Regions from separate parts of the Siphonobacter sp. BAB-5385 genome, predicted to be linked through region 3. Evidence: riboswitches for the same ligand, from Rfam matches in the RefSeq annotation. Region 3 holds a riboswitch; each other region holds the start of a gene.
The links. Region 3 has a riboswitch for cobalamin ahead of metE (5-methyltetrahydropteroyltriglutamate--homocysteine S-methyltransferase). Riboswitches for the same ligand answer to the same signal wherever they lie in the genome.
Positions count from the first base shown of each region.

Region 1: another riboswitch for cobalamin. It lies ahead of BWI93_RS06890 (TonB-dependent siderophore receptor); the one in region 3 lies ahead of metE (5-methyltetrahydropteroyltriglutamate--homocysteine S-methyltransferase).
Region 2: another riboswitch for cobalamin. It lies ahead of BWI93_RS02635 (TonB-dependent receptor); the one in region 3 lies ahead of metE (5-methyltetrahydropteroyltriglutamate--homocysteine S-methyltransferase).

Region 1 covers NZ_NMPS01000070.1:145,702-153,199, forward strand. Annotated here, with positions in the region: gene BWI93_RS06870 (DUF3050 domain-containing protein) at 1-258, shown strand, start outside; gene BWI93_RS06875 (GMC oxidoreductase) at 481-2,226, shown strand; gene BWI93_RS06880 (four helix bundle protein) at 2,261-2,710, shown strand; gene BWI93_RS06885 (gluconate 2-dehydrogenase subunit 3 family protein) at 2,760-3,371, shown strand; cobalamin riboswitch at 3,698-3,975, shown strand; gene BWI93_RS06890 (TonB-dependent siderophore receptor) at 4,015-5,994, shown strand; gene cobT (nicotinate-nucleotide--dimethylbenzimidazole phosphoribosyltransferase) at 6,185-7,195, shown strand; gene BWI93_RS06900 (adenosylcobinamide-GDP ribazoletransferase) at 7,188-7,498, shown strand, end outside.
Region 2 covers NZ_NMPS01000031.1:161,734-169,231, reverse strand. Annotated here, with positions in the region: gene BWI93_RS02660 (hypothetical protein) at 1-139, shown strand, start outside; gene BWI93_RS02655 (hypothetical protein) at 147-407, shown strand; gene BWI93_RS02650 (hypothetical protein) at 672-1,013, opposite strand; gene BWI93_RS02645 (alpha/beta fold hydrolase) at 989-1,420, opposite strand; gene BWI93_RS02640 (helix-turn-helix domain-containing protein) at 1,542-1,883, shown strand; cobalamin riboswitch at 2,185-2,444, shown strand; gene BWI93_RS02635 (TonB-dependent receptor) at 2,786-4,978, shown strand; gene BWI93_RS02630 (PepSY domain-containing protein) at 5,025-6,563, shown strand; gene BWI93_RS02625 (DUF1080 domain-containing protein) at 6,636-7,367, opposite strand.
Region 3 covers NZ_NMPS01000206.1:6,194-13,691, forward strand. Annotated here, with positions in the region: gene BWI93_RS20295 (PolC-type DNA polymerase III) at 1-238, shown strand, start outside; gene pgk (phosphoglycerate kinase) at 310-1,497, opposite strand; cobalamin riboswitch at 1,760-1,975, shown strand; gene metE (5-methyltetrahydropteroyltriglutamate--homocysteine S-methyltransferase) at 2,206-4,515, shown strand; gene BWI93_RS20310 (acyl-CoA thioesterase) at 4,635-5,021, shown strand; gene BWI93_RS20315 (cysteine-rich CWC family protein) at 5,183-5,389, shown strand; gene BWI93_RS20320 (VRR-NUC domain-containing protein) at 5,493-7,178, shown strand.

The DNA of each region.
Region 1 (7,498 bases), on a different contig from region 3:
CTGTTCATCGAACTGGTACGCAATCTCAACGAACGCTTTCCGGGTCAGCTCGATACCTTCCGGTACTACCTCGAACGACACATTGAAGTAGACGGCGGTCATCATGGTCATCTGGCCGAAGCCATGGTGCAGGAACTCTGTGGTAACGACGAGACCAAATGGCAGGAAGCCATTGCCACGGCGGAAGAATCCATTCGTCAGCGGATTGATCTATGGAATTCCATCACGAGTCGTTTAGAACCCGTCGATCAGAACTAATTCGTAAAATTTTTAAGTAATTGCAGCGTTTCTAAAAGCAATACATCCAAAGAAAACTAAGGCTATGAAGTGAGCTTTTTTATCCGGCGAAGAATTCTAAACCTTCTTGGAAAAATTCTACTTGCTTCAAAGCCTGACTTCTCTGGAAGTAAGCGTACAAATCTTTACCTTTAAGTTTCAGTACCAACAACGAGTCTATACCTATTTCTTCACGCACTGCTTATGAGCAATTTCCACATCCAGGAAACGCCCGAAGTATTCGATGTCATCATCGTTGGCTCGGGTGCGGGTGGCGGCATGGCGGCTTATCAGTTATCGAAAGCCGGAGCCAAAGTCTGTTTACTGGAAGCAGGAGGTTACTACGATCCTGCTGATCCCAAGTACATTACGCAATTAAAATTCCCCTGGGAGTCCCCTCGTCGCGGAGCCAGTACCACACGTCCCTTCGGCGATTTCGACGCCGCCTGGGGAGGCTGGCAATTGGAAGGCGAACCGTATTCAGCGGCACCGGGTACCGAATTTCACTGGTTTCGTAGCCGAATGCTCGGCGGCCGTACCAACCACTGGGGCCGTATTTCGCTGCGTTTCGGTCCCGACGATTTTCGTCGCGGAACGCTCACGGGCATCGGGGATGACTGGCCGATTACGTATGACGATGTCGCTCCGTATTACGATAAAGTCGATAAACTCATCGGTATTTTCGGTTCGAAAGAAGGGCTTCGCAACGAACCCGACGGCCATTTCTTACCGGCTCCCAAACCGCGTTTGCACGAATTGATGCTTAAGAAGGCGGGAAAAAATCTGGGAATTCCGGTTATTCCGTCGCGTCTATCGATTCTGACAAAAAAAATTAACGACGAACGCGGTCAGTGTTTCTACTGCTCGCAGTGTGGCCGGGCCTGTCAGGTATACGCTGACTTTTCTTCTTCGTCCTGCCTTTGCAAACCCGCGGTCAAAACGGGTAATACCCGGCTGATCAACGGAGCGATGGTTCGCGAAGTACTGACCGATCAGAAAACCGGATTGTGTACGGGCGTTTCGTACGTGGATACCGCTACCTTACAGGAGCGGACGGTACGCGGAAAGATTGTGGTACTGGCGGCTAGTTCCTGTGAATCAGCCCGATTGCTGTTGAACTCCAAATCAGCCCGTTTCCCGAATGGACTCGCTAACTCCAGCGGGGTCATCGGTAAATACCTGAATGACTCGACGGGAGCCAGCCGTTCGGCCTTCATTCCGGCTCTGATGAACCGGAAACGGTACAACGAAGACGGTGTGGGTGGTATGCACGTATACACACCCTGGTGGCTGGATAACAAAAAGCTGGACTTCCCCCGGGGCTACCACATCGAATACGGCGGCGGCATGGGTATGCCCATGTACGGCTACGGCATGGGGATTCACGGCATGAACGGCAAGTACGCCTATACCGATGGAAAGTCATTGCCTTCGGGTGGTTACGGTTCGCGTTTGAAAGAAGATGCCCGCCGTTTCTACGGAGCGTACGTGGGTATGGCCGGTCGCGGTGAACCGATTCCCTTGGAAAGTAACTACTGCGAAATCGATCCGAATAACGTTGATAAATACGGGATTCCTACGCTGCGATTCCACTACAAATGGTCGGAAAACGAAGTGAAGCAGGCCCAGCACATGCAGGATACGTTTGAAGAAATGATCCACGAAATGGGAGGTATTGCGTTAGGAAATAAACCGGGGAAAGAACAGAACTATGGCCTGGAAGCTCCCGGCAAAATCATCCACGAAATCGGTACGGTCCGCATGGGCAGCGATCCCAAAAAATCCGCTCTGAACTCGTTCATGCAGGGTCACGACGTGAAGAACCTGTTCGTCGTAGACGCCGCTCCGTTCGTTACCCAGGGCGACAAAAACGTAACCTGGACGATCCTGGCGATGTCTATGCGAACGAGTGACTACATCATTGATCAGGTGAAACAGAAGAATTTATAAAGCGTTTTCTGTTTTCGGTTTACAGTTTTCAGTTATGGCTACCGTTCAGCGATTTGAGGATTTAAAAATCTGGCAAAAAGCTAGGGTATTTTCTGTATTGATTTTTGAATTAACGGGGACGGGTCCCTTTGGCATGGACTTTGACCATCGAAGACAGATCAGGCGTTCGGCAGATTCGGTCATGGACAATATTGCTGAGGGTTTTGGACGAGGGAGCAAAGGTGAGTTTATCCAGTTTCTGGGAATCGCCAAAGGTTCGTTAACGGAAGTCAAATCTCAGTTATACCGAGCATTAGATCGTCAGTACATTTCAACAGAGATCTTTGAAAAAGTGTACGCAGATGCCGATGAGCTAGGGAAAATGATCGCTGGATTTATTTCCTATCTGTCAAAAACGGAAATCAGAGGAAGTAAATACAAAGGCTCTACTGACAAAAATCAATTACAGGAACCAGCGTTGGATTATCAGGGCTGGACGGAGTAGACGTACTAATTACTGAAAACCGAAAACAGGCAACTGAAAACTGATACGCATGAAACGTCGCGATACACTTAAATCCATTGCACTCGGGTCGCTGGGCATGGCTACGGTTCCTTCGACGGACCTGGTGGCGGCACCGCCTGAGAAACCGCTACCCATTCCCGGTGGACGGCAGAAATCCGAAGCCATTCGGGATGCCAAACTCATGGCGGAAAAGTTCTTTACGCCGCACGAGCTGAAAACGATTACGGTCCTCTGCGACATCATCCTTCCCGCCGATCAGAAGTCAGGGAGTGCCTCGCAGGCGGGCGTACCCGCGTTCATCGAGTTTATGGCGAAAGACCAGCCCGTACACCAGACGCCCCTGCGGGGTGGGCTGGCCTGGCTCGACAGCGAAAGCCGCAAACGCTTTAACAAGAAGTTCGTAGAACTGACGAAGCCCCAGCAAATCGAAATCGTCGATGACATTGCCTACCCTGAACAGGCCAAGCCCCAGTACTCTCAGGGAGTAGCTTTCTTCAACAAAATGCGTGACATGACGCTTACCGGTTTCTACACCACCCGCATGGGCTTTGACGACCTCGGCTACGTAGGAAACACCCCCAACAATTGGGAAGGTGTACCCGAAGAGGTGCTGAAGCAGTATGGCTTGAGTTATGAATAGGGAATGTTTTAGGTTTGAAAAGAGAGTTTGAAGTTTGAAAAGGTGTGAAGTTTGAGTAAAGTTTAAAGTTTGTTGGGGTTTGAATAGCGTTTCAAGTTTGAGTGAAGTTTGAAATTTAAGTAGGGTGCAAGGTTGAGCGAAATAGGTTATTAACTTCATAGCCTAGGGTCATTTCACTGTACTTACAAGCCACTGAAACCCCTCTCAAACGCTCTTCACACCTAAAACCATTTAAACCTGAAACTTCACTGAAACCCCATCAGACCTCAATCTCATTCCCCAATGCTGATTCGGAGAAATACCGGGTCAGCATTTTTATTTTCCCTACTTTTGCGGACGTTTTAGGTTTCGGTACCTCCCGGTACCGGATTAAAAGGGAACACCGGTGCAAATCCGGGGCTATCCCCGTAGCTGTAAGTTTCGGTCAGTTTACAGTTTACGGTTTATCGTTTTCAGTTAATGGGTAATCGTATTTAACTGAAAACAGACAACCGAAAACTGCAAACTGAAGTTTCCAGACAAATCGCCACTGTATCCGTTCCGGTATGGGAAGGCGTCTGGGATGAAACGAGCCAGAAGACCTGCCTGAAACGAAATCCATTTCGAGCTTTCGGGTGAAAAGTCGTTTAGGAAAGGTAGACTATTGGCGGGTGGCTCTGACGCCCGTCCGTATCGTTTATGCCTTTCGCCTCGCGTAACCGGATTGCTCATCATCTCTTTTATTCAGAAAACGATGAGCGTTTTTACCAAAAGTACCCTTCTCTGTTTGTTGGCTACGACCGCTGTTTGGGCTCAGGAAACCCAGCTGGAACCCGTCACCGTGACGGCCAACCGTACCGATCAGAAACTCTCCCAGACCGGAAAAGTCGTCACTGTACTCCCGGATTCAGTCCTGCAAAAATACGCTACGCAGTCCGTCGGTGAATTGCTTTCGCGTCAGGCTGGCTTCATGGTAGTTGGTGCCCAGGGGCCTCTCGGTACCAATCAGGACGTATACGTACGCGGAGCCGGCCAGGGCAATACCTTGATTCTACTCGACGGCGTACCCATTTACGATCCCTCCGGTATCAACAACACCTTCGATCTGAACTTACTTTCCGTGGGCGAAATCGAACGGATTGAAATTCTGAAAGGAGCCCAGTCTACTCTGTACGGCTCGGATGCCGTGGTGGGGGTCATCAACATTTTCACCCGAAAGGAAGGCGACCGTCCGTTAGGAGCTTCGGCTACGGTACAGGGCGGGAGTTATGGTACGTTTCGGGGTACGGTGGGCCTGAATGGTTCTTCCAAAGCCGGATACTTCAACGCCCAGTACACGCGGTTACGTTCCGATGGGTTTTCGGCGGCATACGATGCCAAAGGCAATCAAAACTTCGACAAAGACGGTTTCTGGCAGGATAACGCCTTGTTCAACGGCGGAATCCAATTGGGATCGAAGTTGCTCTGGAAAGTACGGGGCATGTATTCCTGGTACCGAAATGAACTTGACGGGGGAGCCTTCAAGGATAGTACTCAATACGACTATACCAATACCATGAAAATGGCCGGTACGGGTTTTGAGTATACGCACAAACTCGGAAAGCTGACGGCCAATTATGCGTTTACGACCTTTGACCGGAAATCCGAGCTGGATCAGTCGAGTTTTGAGGGGAATACCCATTTCGCCGAACTCTACCATTCCTGGAATATACGACCCTGGTTTGATCTCATCACGGGAGCCGATCTTCGTTCACAAAATACCTATCAGGCTAATCCATACGGCCCACCCATTCAAAAAGATACGGCTCATACGCAGTTGATAAGTGCCTACGTAACCGCTCTGTTACGTAGTCGAACCAACCTTGCTCTGGAATTGGGTGGCCGGTATAATCACCATTCGTTGTACGGAAGCAATGTTACGTATTCGGTCAATCCTTCGTATCTGTTCAAGGATCGATACAAAGCCTTTGTCAATCTCTCCAGTGGCTTCCGAACGCCTACGTTGTATCAGTTGTATTCGGAATATGGCAACAAAAGCCTGAAACCGGAAACCAGTCGTTCGCTGGAGCTGGGGGTACAATGGTTTAACAAAGACAAAAAGTCCAATATACGGGTACTGTACTTTGATCGATTAATTAAACAAGTGATCGATTTCCAGTCACTCAGTCAGCCTCCGTATGGCCGGTATGTGAATTACAATCAGCAAAAAGATCATGGGTTCGAACTCGAAGGCTCTTACCTGTCAAACGGCTGGTCGCTGACGGCGAATGCGACTTACGTGACCGGGCAGGTTACGCAGCCCGTGAATGGACGCGATACGACGTTTAATAATCTATTCCGTCGCCCAAAGATTTTGGTCAATGCGACGCTGGGTTATCAGATTACCCCGAAAGTATTTGCTTCCGCTACAGTACGCTCTTTAGGGAAACGTGCAGATCGATTCTACAACGGTGAAACCTACCAAACGGAGCTTGTCGAGCTGAAACCTTACACCACTCTGGACGTTTACGCCGACTACCAGATCAATACTTTCCTACGCGTATACGGCGATGTCCGTAATCTGTTTGATATGCAGTATTTTGACATTTACGGATACAATACCCGGGGCCGAAACTTTACGGCGGGCGTGCGATTACAGTTTTAATACGAGAACTACGTAAGCTGAAGGGTCTGGCCCGGGGTGCAACCTCGGGCTAAGCAAATTGAACCCCGTTGGGGTTTTTAGTACAGCTCAATAGCAAGCGTTTGAGTGGAGGCTTTAGCGAATGTGTCTACTTCAAACAGCCCTTAAACCACCTATCAAACCATTCAAACCTTAAACCAAAACACCCCCGATGACTTTAAAAGAAACGCTTCGTCGAAAGATTGATCTAAAAACCAAACCGCTGGGAGCCCTGGGTCAACTCGAAACGCTGGCCCTACGGATCGGTCTGATTCAGCAAACGGAGACTCCTGCGTTGAACAATCCGACGATCCTGGTATTTGCCGCTGATCACGGGATTGCGGCGGAAGGCGTGAGTGCATACCCAGCGGAAGTGACGTATCAGATGGTCCTTAATTTTTTAGGGGGTGGAGCGGCCATCAACGTTTTTTGCCGGGAAAATGGTCTGGATTTACGCGTCGTAGATGCGGGCGTGAACGCTGCTTTTCCGGAGCATTCTTCTTTAATCGCTGCGAAAGCGGGCTACGGAACGGCTAGTTTTCTACACGGTCCCGCCCTGACGGTTGAACAGCTGGAATTCTGTCTGGCCAAAGGAGCGGAACTGGTACAGAGCTTACAGCAAACGGGCTGTAATGTCGTCGGATTTGGGGAAATGGGAATCGGAAATACTTCCTCGGCGAGTATGCTCATGAGCGTTTGTACGGGCATCCCGCTGGACCAGTGCGTGGGCAAAGGAACGGGACTGACGACGGATCAGCTATCCCGTAAACGAAGCGTATTGCAGCAGGCTCTGACTCGGCACGGTTCGCCCACCGACCCTTATAAAATCCTGCAAACCTACGGAGGCTTCGAAATCGCCCAGATGGTGGGAGCTATGCTAACGGCCCGTTCGTTACACATGGTCTTGCTGGTGGATGGCTTTATCTCGACGGCTGCTTTGCTCGTAGCCAGCCGGATACAGCCGGAGGTGTTGGAGAACGTAATCTTCTGCCACCATTCCGCCGAACAGGGACATGGCTTACTACTGGATTTTCTGCAAGCGGAACCTTTGTTACGGATGAACCTGCGGTTAGGCGAGGGTACGGGCTGTGCTTTGGCGTATCCACTGCTGAAAAATGCCGTGGCCTTTCTCAATCAAATGTCTACTTTCGCCGAAGCCGGTGTTTCTTCGCTTGATGACTGAATTACGATTATTCCTAACGGCGGTGGGTTTTTACACCCGCATTCCCATTCCGGGCTGGGTTGGCTACGGGGCCGAACAACTCAATGCCTCCCGCAAATACTTCCCCCTGATTGGAGCCATCGTGGGGGGAATGATGCTGGCGGTCTATTTCAGTAGTGAACTGATTTTCCCCAAAACGATCAGTATTTTGCTGAGTATGATTGCTGGAATCCTAACGACGGGAGCCTTCCACGAAGACGGTTTCGCGGACGTATGCGATGGCTTTGGCGGTGGCTGGACCAAGGAGCAAATCCTGACGATTAT
Region 2 (7,498 bases), on a different contig from region 3:
ACGGACTGGAGCCCCCCAGGTGGAATGGGAAACCCGCGTAGAACGGGCTAACGCCACGTACGTAACCTATTGGGTATTAATCAAAAATCTGACCAACGTACCCGTCAATATCGAGGCCCGGTACGCGGTTTTGAACTAGCATCGCCATGAAAATAACCATTGAAGTAGATCCCAAAACCGAAGTCGTTCCCGGCTCAGTAACGTCGGACTCAACGCCGAGTTACGCCGGCGGAGAGCCCCAGGGAACAGATCCCGCGAGCAGTAATACCGGTACGACTACGACCTCGGGCGACCAGCCAGCCGGGGAACCTCCCGTCTGGCTATTGGAGGCCATTGAAAACGCTCCCCGTCCGTCAACTGCGGAGGAGCCGATGGGGACCTCTGCGGGTACAGTCCGACTCGACTAAATTAGCGTTTTTGCGGATAGTACCTGAGTTTTTCAACGATTCTGTATGGTTCTTAGAATTCTGTCGAGAGCCGTAGGTTCGATCGGTTGGGCAGGAATGGATTGCATCCGTTCCTGCCCTCGTCGTTTAATAAAACACAACCTAAGACTCGATCTCTGAAAGGTTTTCCGGAGTACTTGACTCCTATATATTCCTGAGGAATTGAAGGAAATGCTTCATAACTGATTAATACTCAAGATACAGTTACGAACGAATCCTCAGCCATTACTTCCCCAGTACCAGCTCCAGTTTTTTTACCAGATTTTCGGGTTGTTCCCGCATGGAGTAATGGCCGCCTTCGAAGGGGTAAATCTTCCAGTTTCTGGCCCTGGCCCGACTTAGGCCCATGGCGTCCGTATGGCTATCACTTTTGCCGTTTTTCGTCATGACAATGAAAGCAGTTGGAATGTATTTAACCCGTGGATTGCTAATTCTTAGCGGCTCCGTATAAGTTTTAATGGGCTGAGGTACGTCCATGGGCGGCGTGGGTTTGGTAGGACCGAAGGGATAGGTCATCACGCTGTCTTTGATGTGCGATACCATCAGGCGTCCCAGATCGGACCACACACATCCCTGGCACTTTCCCCATCATTGGGTACCATTGCGTCCAGGTACACGAGTTGACGGATGCGGTCGGGTACCTGCTCCGCCACGCCCGCTATGACCATGCCGCCGTAACTATGTCCGACGAGAATTACGTTGTGCAGGTCTTCAAACCGGATCACATTGACAATATCGGAGATGTATGTACTGAGGTTGACGTTGGCATTGGACAAATGCACGCGTTCGCCCAAACCCGTAAGCGTTGGTCGGTAGACTTTATCCCCTTTAGCCGTTAGTAAGGCATCCACTTTAGCGTAATCCCATCCACCCGACCAGGCCCCGTGCACGAGCAGAAAGGTTCGTGGCGTACGTGACTGGGCCAGACTGACGGTGGATACTAGAAACGCGAGTAGAAAAAACAGATTTTTCATGAATGATCTTGTTCAATAATGTGAATGCGACAAAACTAGCTACATTCACTTTCGAAAAGATAGCTGTTACCTGTGGGTAAGTAGTTACCTGGGAGTAAGTACGTATGAACCATTACCAAACATGAAAAGCACCGAACCCGCTTGCCAGTATGAATTGAAAGTAGCCAAAGATGCCATGGAAGTCATTCAGGGCAAATGGCGGATTCCCATTATCATCTCCCTGACGTATGGCAACAAACGCTTCGGTGAAATCCAGCGGGATATTCCGGAGATCTCGCCCAAAATGCTTTCGCAGGAACTAAAGGCACTGGAAGAAAATCAGCTCATTACCCGTACGCTGTATGATAGTATGCCCGTCACGGTAGAATACGCTCTGACCCCTCTGGGCCTGTCCATGAAAGACCTGTTGGTCGAATTACGCAACTGGGGGAAGCATTTCAGAAAAGAGATTGTGGGCAAATAAGAAGCGTTACCTTCACTTCTATACTGAATCGTCTCTACCAATCCTTGGAGTCAGGGACGGGTTTAAGAGCTGAAAACAGGAGCGACACTGAAATGGCTGCAAACGCCTAAATTAGCCGCTCGGCGGGTAAAACGATAGAAGCCTTCCTATTGACTTTCCTCTTTTGCAGGGCCTGGCTAAACCGTAGTTAATCGGGCTAAACCTGAGTAAGGTTGAACAAGGACATTAGGTAATGTTACCTCTTCCTTCTTTAATCTATCATTTTTAGCCTACCTTCGCGGCCTCATTCAAGTTCTTTACTTCTTATTCCACGGAAAAAGGTTCTGTCGAAAGACAGATTAATAGGGAATCGTGTGTAAATCACGAGCTGTCGTGCAACTGTAAGTTCTACGCAGTTTGCGGTTGACCGTTTCCGTTTTCAATACTTGTATAATTGAAAACTGTAAACGGAAAACTGTACACTGCACACGTTTCAGACAACTGAGCCACTGTATCATTCGGTATGGGAAGGCGTCTGAAATGGAACAAGTCAGGAGACCTGCCTTTTTCTTAGCTGATCATGCTTTCACGGTTTAGAGCGTTATCAAGGGGAGCTTTGCTTTGTTGTAGGGGCACCACTGTGCCGATATGCGTATGCCCGTGCGTAAGCTTTCCTGATTTCCTCTGTATTCCTGTCTCATCATTAGCGAGAACGCAAGCGAAGAACTTTTAACCTTTTAGTTAAAAGTTATGCTCCCCATTTCTACTTCACGATTAAGTAGCAAAGCCCTTTTTACCACCTGGGTACTCCTCTGCGGTGTACTCTTAAAGGCATTCCCGCAACACAAAAACGGTTCGCTGGAAGGGCGAATTGAAACGGAAACCCAGGAACCCATACCCGGCATTTCTATTCGTCTGGACCTATGGGCCTGGGAGCAATCACCCAGGCCGACGGCAGTTTTAAGTTGCAGGCAATTCCGGCGGGAGCGTATACCCTCACGCTGAGCGGTATCGGGTACGAAGTGCGTCAGGTTCAGGTACAGGTCAAAGCCGGCGAAACCCTGCCCCTGCATTATCAGCTTAACCAGAAAACCCACGAGCTTTCGGTCGTGACGGTAACCAGTCAGCGAAACCGCTCCTTTTCGGCGATTAACAAAATCGATGTTCCGCTGCGGGATCTGCCTTTGTCTACCAGCTCGGTCAGCTCAAAAACCATCGAGCAACGCGGCATTGATGATCTGGGGGATGCCATGAAAAATACTACGGGCGTTCGTTCCAACAACACCTACGGCGGTTTTCAGCACTTCACCATTCGCGGGTTCAGCAATTTCGTGGTACTGATGGATGGCGTTCGGGATGAGCGACATAACATTTCCACCAGTGCCCCCAACACGAATTTAGCCAACGTCGAACGCATCGAAGTACTGAAAGGCCCGGCTTCCGTCCTCTTTGGGCACTCGGCTCTGGGTGGTATCATCAACATCGTGCGGAAACAGCCTACGGCCGATTTCAGGGCTAATTTTTCCGCGACTTACGGGAGTTTCAATACCCGTCGGATGCGGGCTGGTGCGGGTGGTTCGATCAACCCGAAGCTTCGGTACCGGATGGATTTCGGGGTGTCGAATACCGATGGTTTCCGGCAGGCGGGTATCTCTACTAACAATGCCTACGTGGCCCTGGAATATACACCCACCCGCAAGGACTACTTTTATTTGTCGTTAGGAGCCAATAAAGATGTGTACCGCACGGATTCGGGTATTCCCGTTTTGGCGGGCGGCGTGCTGGTTCCCGGCATGGATCTAATGACGCGTTACAACGACCCCGCTGATTTTTTAAAGCATACGCGAACGGATGTTCAGTTTCGCTACGTGCGGCAGCTTATGGCCAACCTGAAACTTTCCAATCAGCTCTCGTATTCGGACGATAACATCGATTATTTTTCAACGGAAGAACTGACGCTCAATACCCGGCGGGATTCCATTACCCGCTCGTTTCCCTACTACTTCAATCACCTCACCAAGCCCTTACAAAATCAGCTGGAGCTGACCTACGATCTCAACACCGCCAAGGTTTCGCAGAAGATTTTGCTGGGGTATTCGCTTAGCGTACTGGACCGTAAAACGTATAACGGTACGATTTTTGGTCCCGGCAAAGGAGCAACCATTCCCGTACAAAACCCGATTGAAAACCAGGGATATATCGATTACTACGATACCTATTACCGGGCTACGGATGAAACGGTACACGGAATATACTTACAGGATTTCATCCGGTTTTCCGAGAAAATCAAGGCATTAGTCGGGTTGCGTTACGATGTATTCAAAGGCGAATATTACACCGATCAGGTGGACAAAGACCGCCGGGTAACCAACTACGGAGCGAAATCAACCATAGCCCGGAATGCCCTGACCTATCGGCTGGGCCTAGTCTATCAGCCCATTGAACCTTTATCCGTTTACGCCTCGTACTCAACGTATTTCAAACCCTCTCGCCGGGTAGCTCCAAATGGGGAGACGTTCGATCCAGAAACGGGTTATCAGGCTGAAGTGGGCTCCCGACTGGAGCTGTCATCAAAATTTGCCGCTTCGGCTTCGGTGTACTACATGCGAAAAGACAATCAGGTGGAAGGTCTGCCCGGTGGCGTGTTCAAACGCGTAGGTTCGGCGGAATCGAGAGGCTTCGAAGTGGAGGCTCAGGGCAATCCCGTCGCGGGCCTTGATTTGACGGTGGGTTATACCTTCACCAAAGCCCAGTATTTACCCTACGCCAGTGCGGAGGTAAACCCCGTGGCGGGTAAAACGGCGGTACTGGCTCCGAAGCATCTGGTAAATGCCTGGCTAAACTACACGGTTCAGCAAAAAACCTTGAAAGGGCTGAATGCCGGGGTGGGCTTCAACTATCAAAGCGAAGCCTTCGCCAACTCGGCGAATACGTACGTTTTGCCGTCCTATCGAACCGTCGATGTGGCCCTTGGGTATCAGCTGAACCGCGTGGGCATTCGGGCGAATGTGAATAACCTGTTTAACGAACGCTATTTCACCAACGTGATCTTAACCCGGCAGTTTTATCCCGGAGCCACCCGTAATTACCTGCTGACGCTTAGTTACCAACTTTAACCTTTCAGCCGCGGACTTTTGGAGTCTGCGGCTTTGTATATCTTTCGTGAAAACAGTCATTAAAGCCATTCGGCTCGTTCATCGCTACCTGGGATTTGCCTTGAGTCTACTGTTTCTGGTCTGGTTTCTGTCGGGACTGATGATGATGTACGTGTCGTATCCGACGCTCAAATCACACCAGAAGCTGCAACAAACGCCTCCGATTGATTTGACAACCTGCCTGTTAACGCCGGCAGAAGCGATTACTAGAGCAGGAGTAACGGATTCCATCAAATCCATTCGCTTAGGTATGGTACTGAATCGGCCCGTATATCGGATCGTTACCCTACAAAACCGCCAGCTTAGTATCTACGCGGATAACCCGGCTATTTTGCCCTATGCCAGTGAAAGCTTTGCTCGTCAATTGGCTCAGCACTGGTCCCATGCGGGGGTACAGCAGGTTGAAAAATTAACAGAGATCGATCAGTGGATGGCGGCCCACCGCTCACAGGGCTACCTGCCCGAAGTATATCGAATGCAAATGGGCAACGAAGCGGGGACTTATGTGTATGTGTCTCCTTTTTCAAACGAAGTCGTTCAACAGGTTACGGCCCGGCAACGGTTGCTAGCCTGGCTGGGACCGATTCCGCACTGGATTTATCCGACGTTCCTCATCCGTAACCGACCCGTCTGGAGTCAGATAGTCATCTGGGTTTCCATAATCGGAACCCTGATGTGTCTGGCAGGATTGGCGATGGGCTTCATTCGCTACCAACGTAAACGGCCCGAATCGCTGGCGTTTAGTCCGTACAAGAAACGCTGGTTCCGCTGGCATCATTACACGGGTTTTATCTTTGGGCTTTTCGCGTTTACCTGGGTATTGAGCGGCTTGTTTTCCATGAGCCCTTTCAACTGGACACCCTCCGCCCGCCTTTCATCGCAAGCAACCGAACGCTGGATGGGTGGCCCGCTAAACCTGACCTTATTTAAAGTAAGTCCGGCGGCGGCTTATCAGAAGTTGTCGCGGGAACTGGTACTCAAAGAGATACAATTAATTCAGTGGAACGGCAGACCTTACTACCTGGCTCTGCAGGACGATCATCACACGCGTGTACTGGCGGCGGATGAAGTCGAAGCCAATCCGTTTCAGACCTTTGAAACTCAGGCAATCGAAGAAGCAATTCGGAAACTGGAACCGAAGGTAGCGGTGCTGGAATCGAAAGTCCTGGACCGTTATGACGCGTACTACTACGCGAAGAACGGCGAAAAACGTTTGCCCGTGTTACGAACCAAACTCGACACCCCCGAGCAAATCTGGTATTACGTGGATTTAAAAACGAGTCAGGTGGTATCTAAACACCAGACATTAACACGTGTCGAACGCTGGCTGTATCACGGGTTACACAGTCTGGACTTTGACTTTTTATTAAATCGAAGACCGCTTTGGGATATTACCCTGATCGTTTTATTACTCGGAGGAACCGCTACCAGCAGTACGGGCCTGGTACTAACCTGGCAGTGGCTGCGACGGAAAAAAGCTATGAAACGAAAGCAAACAACCGTCCGAAAAGGGGCTATCCAGCCCGTTTCCGAACGGTTGAAATGAAGGGTGACCGGAAAGAATAGTGAGTCACAGTACCCTGATTGAAAGAAGAGTAAGAAGACCGTTCAAGTCCTTTTACTCTTCTTTTAGTTTAAGGTTACGAAATGAAATCCCCTGCATCCAGTCCTGCAAGGCCAGGTGTCCTTTGGTAGCCTTGCCAAAAGCCGGGAAGTGTTGAAAATTCGTGTTTTTAATTTTTTGTTTCCATTCCGACGTAGTCAAATCCTGTTCGGCGGTTAAGACGCCGTTGAGGTAGAATTCGATTTTACCGTTTTTCTGCTTGATTTCGGATTGATTCCACTCACCCACGGGTTTGGTTACGGCTTCGTTTTTCTGGGGAGCAAATCCGTACAGACAACCCGCTCGTTTTTTCGGATCAGCGTTATAATCATAATGCGAAGGTTCCAGCAGTTGGTACTCCGGCCCCGAAGCCCAGGCGGTGGGAATGTCCTTGCGTTCAACCACATTGATAAAGACGCCACTGTTGCCAGCCTTGGAGATTTTCCATTCAAACTTCAAATCAAAATTACTGTACGTTTGATCAGTGACCAGGTCGCCGTGCTCCAAAGTTGATCCCGTACCGTTCGGAACACACTGTAGTTCACCCTTGTCCACCCGCCACACGGAAGGTTTGTTTCCCTGATTATAGAGATGCCAGCCCTGAAGCGTTTTGCCGTCGAACAACAGCTTCCAGCCCTCTTTTTTTTCCTGAGCAGAAAGTTGATTAACGGCTGGAACGTCCTCCGAAAACGCGGTAAGGATCAGTGAAGCGATACTGGCATAGGCCATCAGTGCTAAAAGTCGCATGTGCATAAAGGATTTATTCCGAATAAGATACTCCGGCAATCTAGCAAAGAAATTTGGCTTGTACAGGGGCAATGATCGAATACGTAGACGGAAGGAGCGGGCTGAAAGACCACAAAAGAAGCTGGTTTTGG
Region 3 (7,498 bases):
ATGGCCGTATTCCAACAAACTGCTGGATCTGCATACGCTCGGCTATTTCACCTTTGAAGTACTGAAAGCCAATGGCAAACCTGTACCCAAGTCGCTAAGTCTGAAAGCCATTGCGGGTTATTTTGGACTGGAACGGGAAGACGCCGAATTTCACAATGCCCTCGAAGACGCTCAGCTGACTACGAAATCGTTCAAAGAAGTGTTTGCTCTGGCGAAAAAGTTTAAGCTGGCCGAGTAAGCAAGCAATAAACGACAAAGAGCCGATCCCACGGGATCGGCTCTTTGTCGTTTGGGTATAGCTTCAGGAAATTAATCCAGAGCGGCTACACCGGGAAGCGTTTTGCCTTCCATGTATTCGAGCAGAGCTCCACCACCCGTCGATACGTAGCTTACGCGGTCACCGTATCCGGCATTGTTTACCGCAGAAGCGGAATCACCACCACCGATGAGTGAGAAGGCTCCGTTTTCTTCGGTTGCCGTTACTACGTACTCCGCAATGGCGTTGGTACCTACAGCAAAGTTCGGGAATTCAAATACGCCCATGGGGCCGTTCCAGAGAATCGTCTTCGAATTCAGGATGGCTTCTTTGAATACTACGATCGACTGGTGTCCAATGTCCAGACCTTCCCAGCCCTCGGGAATTTGACCGGCGGGAACCGTCGTTTTGGTGGCGTCGTTGGAAAACTTATCGGCAATCACCGTATCCAGCGGCATCAGCAGGTTTACACCTTTTTCTTTCGCTTTTTCAATCAGCTCCAGAGCCAGCTCCATTTTGTCGTCTTCGTGGATGGAATTTCCGATTTGTCCACCCAAGGCTTTCGTGAAGGTGTAGGTCATACCGCCACCCAGAATCAGCGTATCCACTTTATCCAGCAGGCGTTCGATCACCAGAATTTTATCGGAGATTTTCGCTCCACCCATGATCGCCGTGTACGGACGCTCTACATTATCCAGAATCCGTTGAGCGTTGTCAAGTTCGGCTTGCATGACGTAACCGCTTACTTTGTCAGTAAAGAACTGACCGATTACCGCCGTTGACGCGTGGGCCCGGTGAGCTGTACCAAAAGCATCGTTTACCCAAACATCACCCAGGCGAGACAATTTCTCGGCAAAAGCTACATCTCCTTTTTCTTCTTCTTTGTAGAAACGGAGGTTTTCCAGCAGCAGGATTTCACCGGGCTGTAAGTTAGCGGCCTGATCTACAGCCTGCTGACCAATGGCATCATCGGCAAATTTTACCGGACGGTTGAAAATCAGCGACAGGGCATTAACCAGGTGTTTGAGCGAATATTTTTCGGTAGGACCATCTTTCGGACGACCCAGGTGCGACATCAGGATTACCGAACCACCGTCGTTCAGAATTTTCTGAATCGTGGGGATCGTAGCTTTGATGCGGGTATCGTCAGTAATTTCATAGCGGTCATTCAAAGGGACATTGAAATCTACGCGGACAAGTGCCTTTTTTCCGGCGAAATTGTACTGGTTCAGCGTCTTCATCAGATAGAATCAGAAGTTTAAATGAGTAATGGTAAGACCACGCGGTAACAAAGTTCTGAAGCGTTAGTCAAGAACGGAACAAATTTAGAAATTCGGCCAAACTTCCCTAAACCTGACGAGTTTTTAAGCGAAACCTCTTAAAAGTTTGCTAAAAAGATATACGCTGCAAGTCTGGGTACGCGGGCCGTTGTCGTTTCTAAAAAAGATTCTGCTTCCGTATTTAAAAAAACTATGCTCTATATTTGCGGCGTTCTTTGTAATGCCCGTCAATCGGATGGTTGGTTTCGTGGGGAGGTCTTCGCTCCCCAAGGAATGAAAAAGGAATCGTGTGTAAATCACGAGCAGACGTGCTACTGTAAGTACCCGTTTCGCCGCAGCGAAACACGTGCTACCCAAATTTCCCATTGTTCCGCGAGGAATGAGAAGGGGGGCCAGCATGGTACAAGCCAGGAGACTTGCCAACCTTCTCAATGGTCATGCCTTCACGACTAAGGCCTGATGCACGCATTGATTTTACAAATGTTGTAGGCGTTTCTTCGCCCGGTTCTGATGCTCAGAGCGGGGTCGAAAACGTGTATTCTTCTTCTGACGTTCAGCGACGAACGTGAGCCGGAGATCGTATGCCTAAGCATTCGTAACAATTCACCTTTTTTGGCGGGTTGGGTGTTTCAGAGGCGTTTTTTCAAACCCTTTTTTAACACAAACAACATGGTTACGCACAACCTGGGCTACCCCCGTGTGGGCAGCAAACGCGAACTGAAATGGGCCAGCGAACAATTCTGGGCCGGAAAAATCTCCAAAGACGAACTCCTCTGGGCCGGACGGCAGGTCCGTCGGCAAAACTGGCAAACGCAACAGGAAGCGGGTATCCAGTGGATTCCTTCCAACGACTTTTCATTTTACGATCAGGTACTGGATACGGCCCTGATGGTAGGAGCGGTACCCGAGCGTTACCAGTCGCTGATTGACGGCAAGAGTAATCGCGAGCTGGAAATCTACTTCGCTATGGCCCGGGGTATTCAGCAGAATGGGCTGGACATCAAGGCGATGGAAATGACGAAATGGTTTGATACTAATTACCATTACATCGTTCCGGAATTTCTGAAAAATCAGCAGTTTAAACGGTATTCCGACAAAATCATTCACGACTTTGAGGATGCCAAGCAAATGGGTATTCTGACGAAGCCCGTCCTGCTTGGCCCCGTATCGTTTCTGTTGCTGGGCAAAGAAAAAGAAGCGGGTTTCCATCGCATTGATCTGCTCGAACCCTTGTTGCCCGTGTACGCCGACGTACTACGCGAACTGGCTACCCGAGGTACGACCTGGGTACAGCTCGACGAACCCTGCCTGACGCTGGACTTATCCGAGAATGAGCAAATCGCTTTTCAACAGGCCTACGAATACCTGGCTCGGGCAGTACCTCAGCTGTCCTTGCTGGTTGCCACGTATTTTGAAAGCATACAGCCCAACCTGGCTCTGACCCTGCAACTGCCCGTAGCGGCTTTGCACGTGGATTTGGTACGGGGCAACGAACAACTGGAAGCCATGCTGGCCGATACCAGTTTTGTCACTTCGCAACGAATCCTTTCGCTGGGCGTAGTAGATGGACGAAACGTCTGGAAAAATGACTTTACGCAATCGTTGACGTTCATTCAGCGAGCGGTGGACGTACTGGGTAAAGATCGCGTCTGGATTGCTCCGTCCTGCTCCCTGCTGCACGTGCCGTATGACCTGGATCTAGAGAAAAACGACGCCGTACTGACGCCGGAAATCAAAAACTGGATGGCCTTTGCCAAGCAGAAACTCGGTGAAGTAGTGACGCTGGGACGTCTGGCCAAGGGAGAAGCTCAGGGATTACTGCTGGAAAATCAGGTGGCTCTGGAAAGTCGCCGGACGAGTCCGCTGATTCACAAAACTGCCGTTAAAACGCGGGTACAGGCCGTGCAAACGGATGATTTTGAGCGGTATAGTACCTTTGCTATTCGTCAGCAAATTCAGGGAGAAAGTCTGCAATTACCACTCTTCCCCACGACTACCATTGGTTCCTTTCCCCAAACCGACGAGGTGCGGCAATGGCGAGCGAAGTATAAGAAAGGCGAAGTAAGCCAGGCTGAATACGAAGCGTTTGTAGAAACCGAAATCGAAAGGTCCATTCGCTGGCAGGAGGAAGTAGGGCTGGACGTGCTGGTACACGGCGAGTTCGAGCGTAACGACATGGTGGAGTACTTCGGTGAGCAACTGACGGGCTACGTATTCACCCAAAACGGCTGGGTACAGAGTTACGGCAGTCGTTGCGTGAAGCCACCGATTATTTACGGTGACGTAGAACGTCCCGAAGCCATGACGGTACGCTGGACGACCTTCGCTCAATCGAAAACCGAGAAATATATGAAAGGGATGTTGACGGGTCCGGTCACGATCCTGCAATGGTCCTTTGTCCGGGATGATCAGCCACGTAAGGATACGGCCTTCCAGATTGCCTTAGCGATTCGGGATGAGGTACAGGAACTGGAACAAGCAGGCATCCGGATCATTCAGATTGACGAACCCGCCATTCGCGAAGGATTGCCCCTGCGGCGGGCGGACTGGGCGACGTACCTGACCTGGGCCGTGGACGCGTTCCGGCTAAGTGCTGCGGGCGTAGCGGATCAAACGCAGATTCACACGCATATGTGTTACTCGGAATTCAACGACATCATGGAGGCCATTGCCCGGATGGATGCCGACGTGATTACCATCGAAACGTCCCGTTCGCAGATGGAATTGCTGGAAGCGTTCTCGGACTTTCAGTACCCCAATGAGATCGGACCCGGCGTGTACGACATTCACTCACCGCGTGTACCGAGCGTGGAAGAAATGGCACATTTGCTGGAAAAAGCACTTCGTACGATTCCGGCTCGTAACTTGTGGGTCAATCCCGACTGCGGCCTGAAAACCCGCCGTTGGGCCGAAACCGATCAGGCCTTACGAAACATGGTAGCCGCCGCCCGGCAGCTCCAGCAGACGATAAGCGTTTAGAGGTTTTGTGGTTTAGAGTTTAGTGTTTTGAGTTGCGTGGACCGTAGCGTATAACGGATAAGCCCATGATTCGATTCAGAACCCTAAACTCTAAACCCTAAACTCAAAACCCATTTCTCATGTCTTTAGAAGAAAAAATCAAAGCGGCAGAAACCCGCGTATTTAAAGCTGTTTTTCCGAATACGACCAACCATTATGATACGCTGTACGGGGGTATGGCGATGCAGTGGATGGATGAAATTGCCTTCATCACGGCGACGCGACTGGCCCGAAAACCGATGGTGACGGTATCGAGCGACCGCATTGATTTCCGTCAGGCTATTCAGGCGGGAATGCTGGTGGAGCTGATTGGCAATGTCGTACACGTCGGAAACACGAGTATGCGGGTAAGCGTGGAGATTTTTGTCGAAAGCATGTACGCCGAAGGCCGCGAACTCGCCATCCACGGCACGTTTACATTCGTAGCGATTGACGCGGATAAGAAGCCGGTGAGAATTCTGGATTAGTTTACAGTTTTCGGTTTACTGTTTTCAGTGGAGTGAATAATTAGGGGTATGCAACTACACGCAGAATTTCACTGTTCTGGAAGCGGGCTTTCACCAGAGCGTTACTAAAGTTCGCAAACGCCTCAAACTGAAAACGGTAAACCGAAAACTACCAACTCCCTATGTCTAAACACGCCATCGAAGGTTGCCCGCGTTGCGGACGGTTGTTCACCTGTAAGCTCAACGCCAGTCTGAAATGTGATTGCATGAACGTAGCCCTGACGCCAAATGAAATGCAATACATTCGTGACATTTCAGTGATGGAGTATGACGGAAGCTGTTTGTGTATGCACTGTCTGGAGGAGTTGCGGCAGGAAACGCAGCGGTAGTAATCGTTTCAGTAATGTTGGATCCAATCAATCCACAGGCTGAAAATCAAACTTTTTCCCCAAAAAAAGCATTATCCTAGTTCTAAGCCACGAAGCTCTTGCTATGTCCGAACGCCTGGAACTGCCTCCTAAATATTACCTTGAGTACTTTCGCTATTTAATTGAATTCGTTCGTCGTTTTTACCTGGAATTGCTTACCGATGACGAACGGGAATTTCTGCACGACTTTGATCATCTCAGCGAAGATGCTCAGTGTCTGTTTATTCGGTTTACCAACCGAAGGGTAGCTTTCTTCCGCGTTCGTAAGCTTAATTATCCGGAAATTGAATACTGGGGCGAAGCCCTGCTCGAACTGGAACGCAAGGGGTTTGTGGCTCCGCTGTCAGCGTACCATCAGAATCGGGCGGGGGAGGTACTCGACATTTTCAACAAAACGGAAGTCCTCAGTTTTGCCAAACAGCTCTCACTCGATACTAAAGGTAAAGCCAGTCTGAAGAAAGAAGAACTCAGCGACTGGTTACTGGAAGCTGCTCCTTTCGACGATGTATGCGTACTGATTGGGGAAAGCGAACCCGTTGTGAAAGTCAATTACGAGGCCCAGACCATGTTGTTCAAGTTCCTCTTTTTCGGTAATCGACACGCCGATATGAGTGAGTTTGTAGTACGGGATCTGGGACATCTTCGTTTCGAACGTTTTGATGAGGACCGGTTTGTACCGCACTTCACTACTCGCCAGGAAGTTGAAGATCGCCTGAAAGTATCGCTGGCAGCAGAAGATTTTCAGTTGATGAAAGCCGCCGAAACCGATCCGCTGGCCATTAATATCTGGTTTCTTGACTGGTATGAAAACCATACACCGTTGGCAGAAATTGCCCAGCCCTCCCTCGATCGGCTGATTCTGAAGCTGGGGGGGTATATGGAGCGGCAGAAAAAGCTGGAAGAAGCACTGGTACTTTTTCGACTGACAAACGTACCGCCTTCCCGTGAACGACAGGTCCGCTTACTCCTGAAGCTGAAGGATACGGAAGCCGCTACGGCTCTGGTGGAAGAAATAATGATTAACCCGTATAATGCTGAAGAGCAGTTTTTTGCTATCGATTTTCAGAATCAGCAGACGGCTCAGGGGCAGAAGAAAAGAGCCCGAAAGTCGACGACGGAGTGGTTACTCAAATCCGAGACTGTAACCATTGACCTGACCTGGCGGTACCGCGTGGAAGAGGGGGTAGCCGAACACTTCCGTCAACAGGGCAAACACGCCGTCCATACGGAAAACTTTCTGTTTGATGGACTTTTCGGACTGCTGTTCTGGGACATCATTTTCGATGCGGGCAGTTCGGCCATTCACCATCCGCTGCAACGGTCGCCCTCGGATATTTACAAGCCTACGTTTTTTGAAAAGCGTCGTCCGGCTTTAGTAGAACGGCTGGAATTATTGGAGAATACGGCCGATACGCTGGCGTTTCTGGAAGGGATGTTCGAGGAGAAGTACGGAATCGTCAATCCTTTGGTCGTCTGGTTTCCTGAACTGCTGAACCTGATTCGGGCAGCTATTGAGAAGATTCCTGCTCATTTACTACAGCGATTACTGATCGAAATGGCAACGAATGTACGCGAGCACACCCGAGGCTTCCCCGATTTATTCGTCTGGGACGAAAACGGTTACGATTTTATCGAGGTAAAATCGCCCACGGATCACCTGTCTCCGCAACAACTGTACTGGCTACGTTTTTTCGAAACCATTGGTCTGCGTTCGAAGGTGTTACGGGTGGTATGGGGGAGTGTGGCGTAAGCGTTGTAGGGTTTCAATCGTGTACCTGACATTACATTACATACGGGGTCAATGACACTAAACCCCTTCGAGGTCGGTAGCCCCCACTAACCCCGAAGGGGTTCCATGTACGTGGCCATGAGTACCACCCATGGATTATTGTTAAAATCACCGTAGCTGCCCCGCATTACATACGGGGCTATGTACATAGAACCTCTTCGGGGTTAGAGCCTGCCAACCCCGAAGGGGTTCAAAGTGAATAACCATGGGTGACACCCATGGACACTTTTGTCGAAAAGAAATATAATTTGTAAAACTATCAATTATCAACTATCAACTAT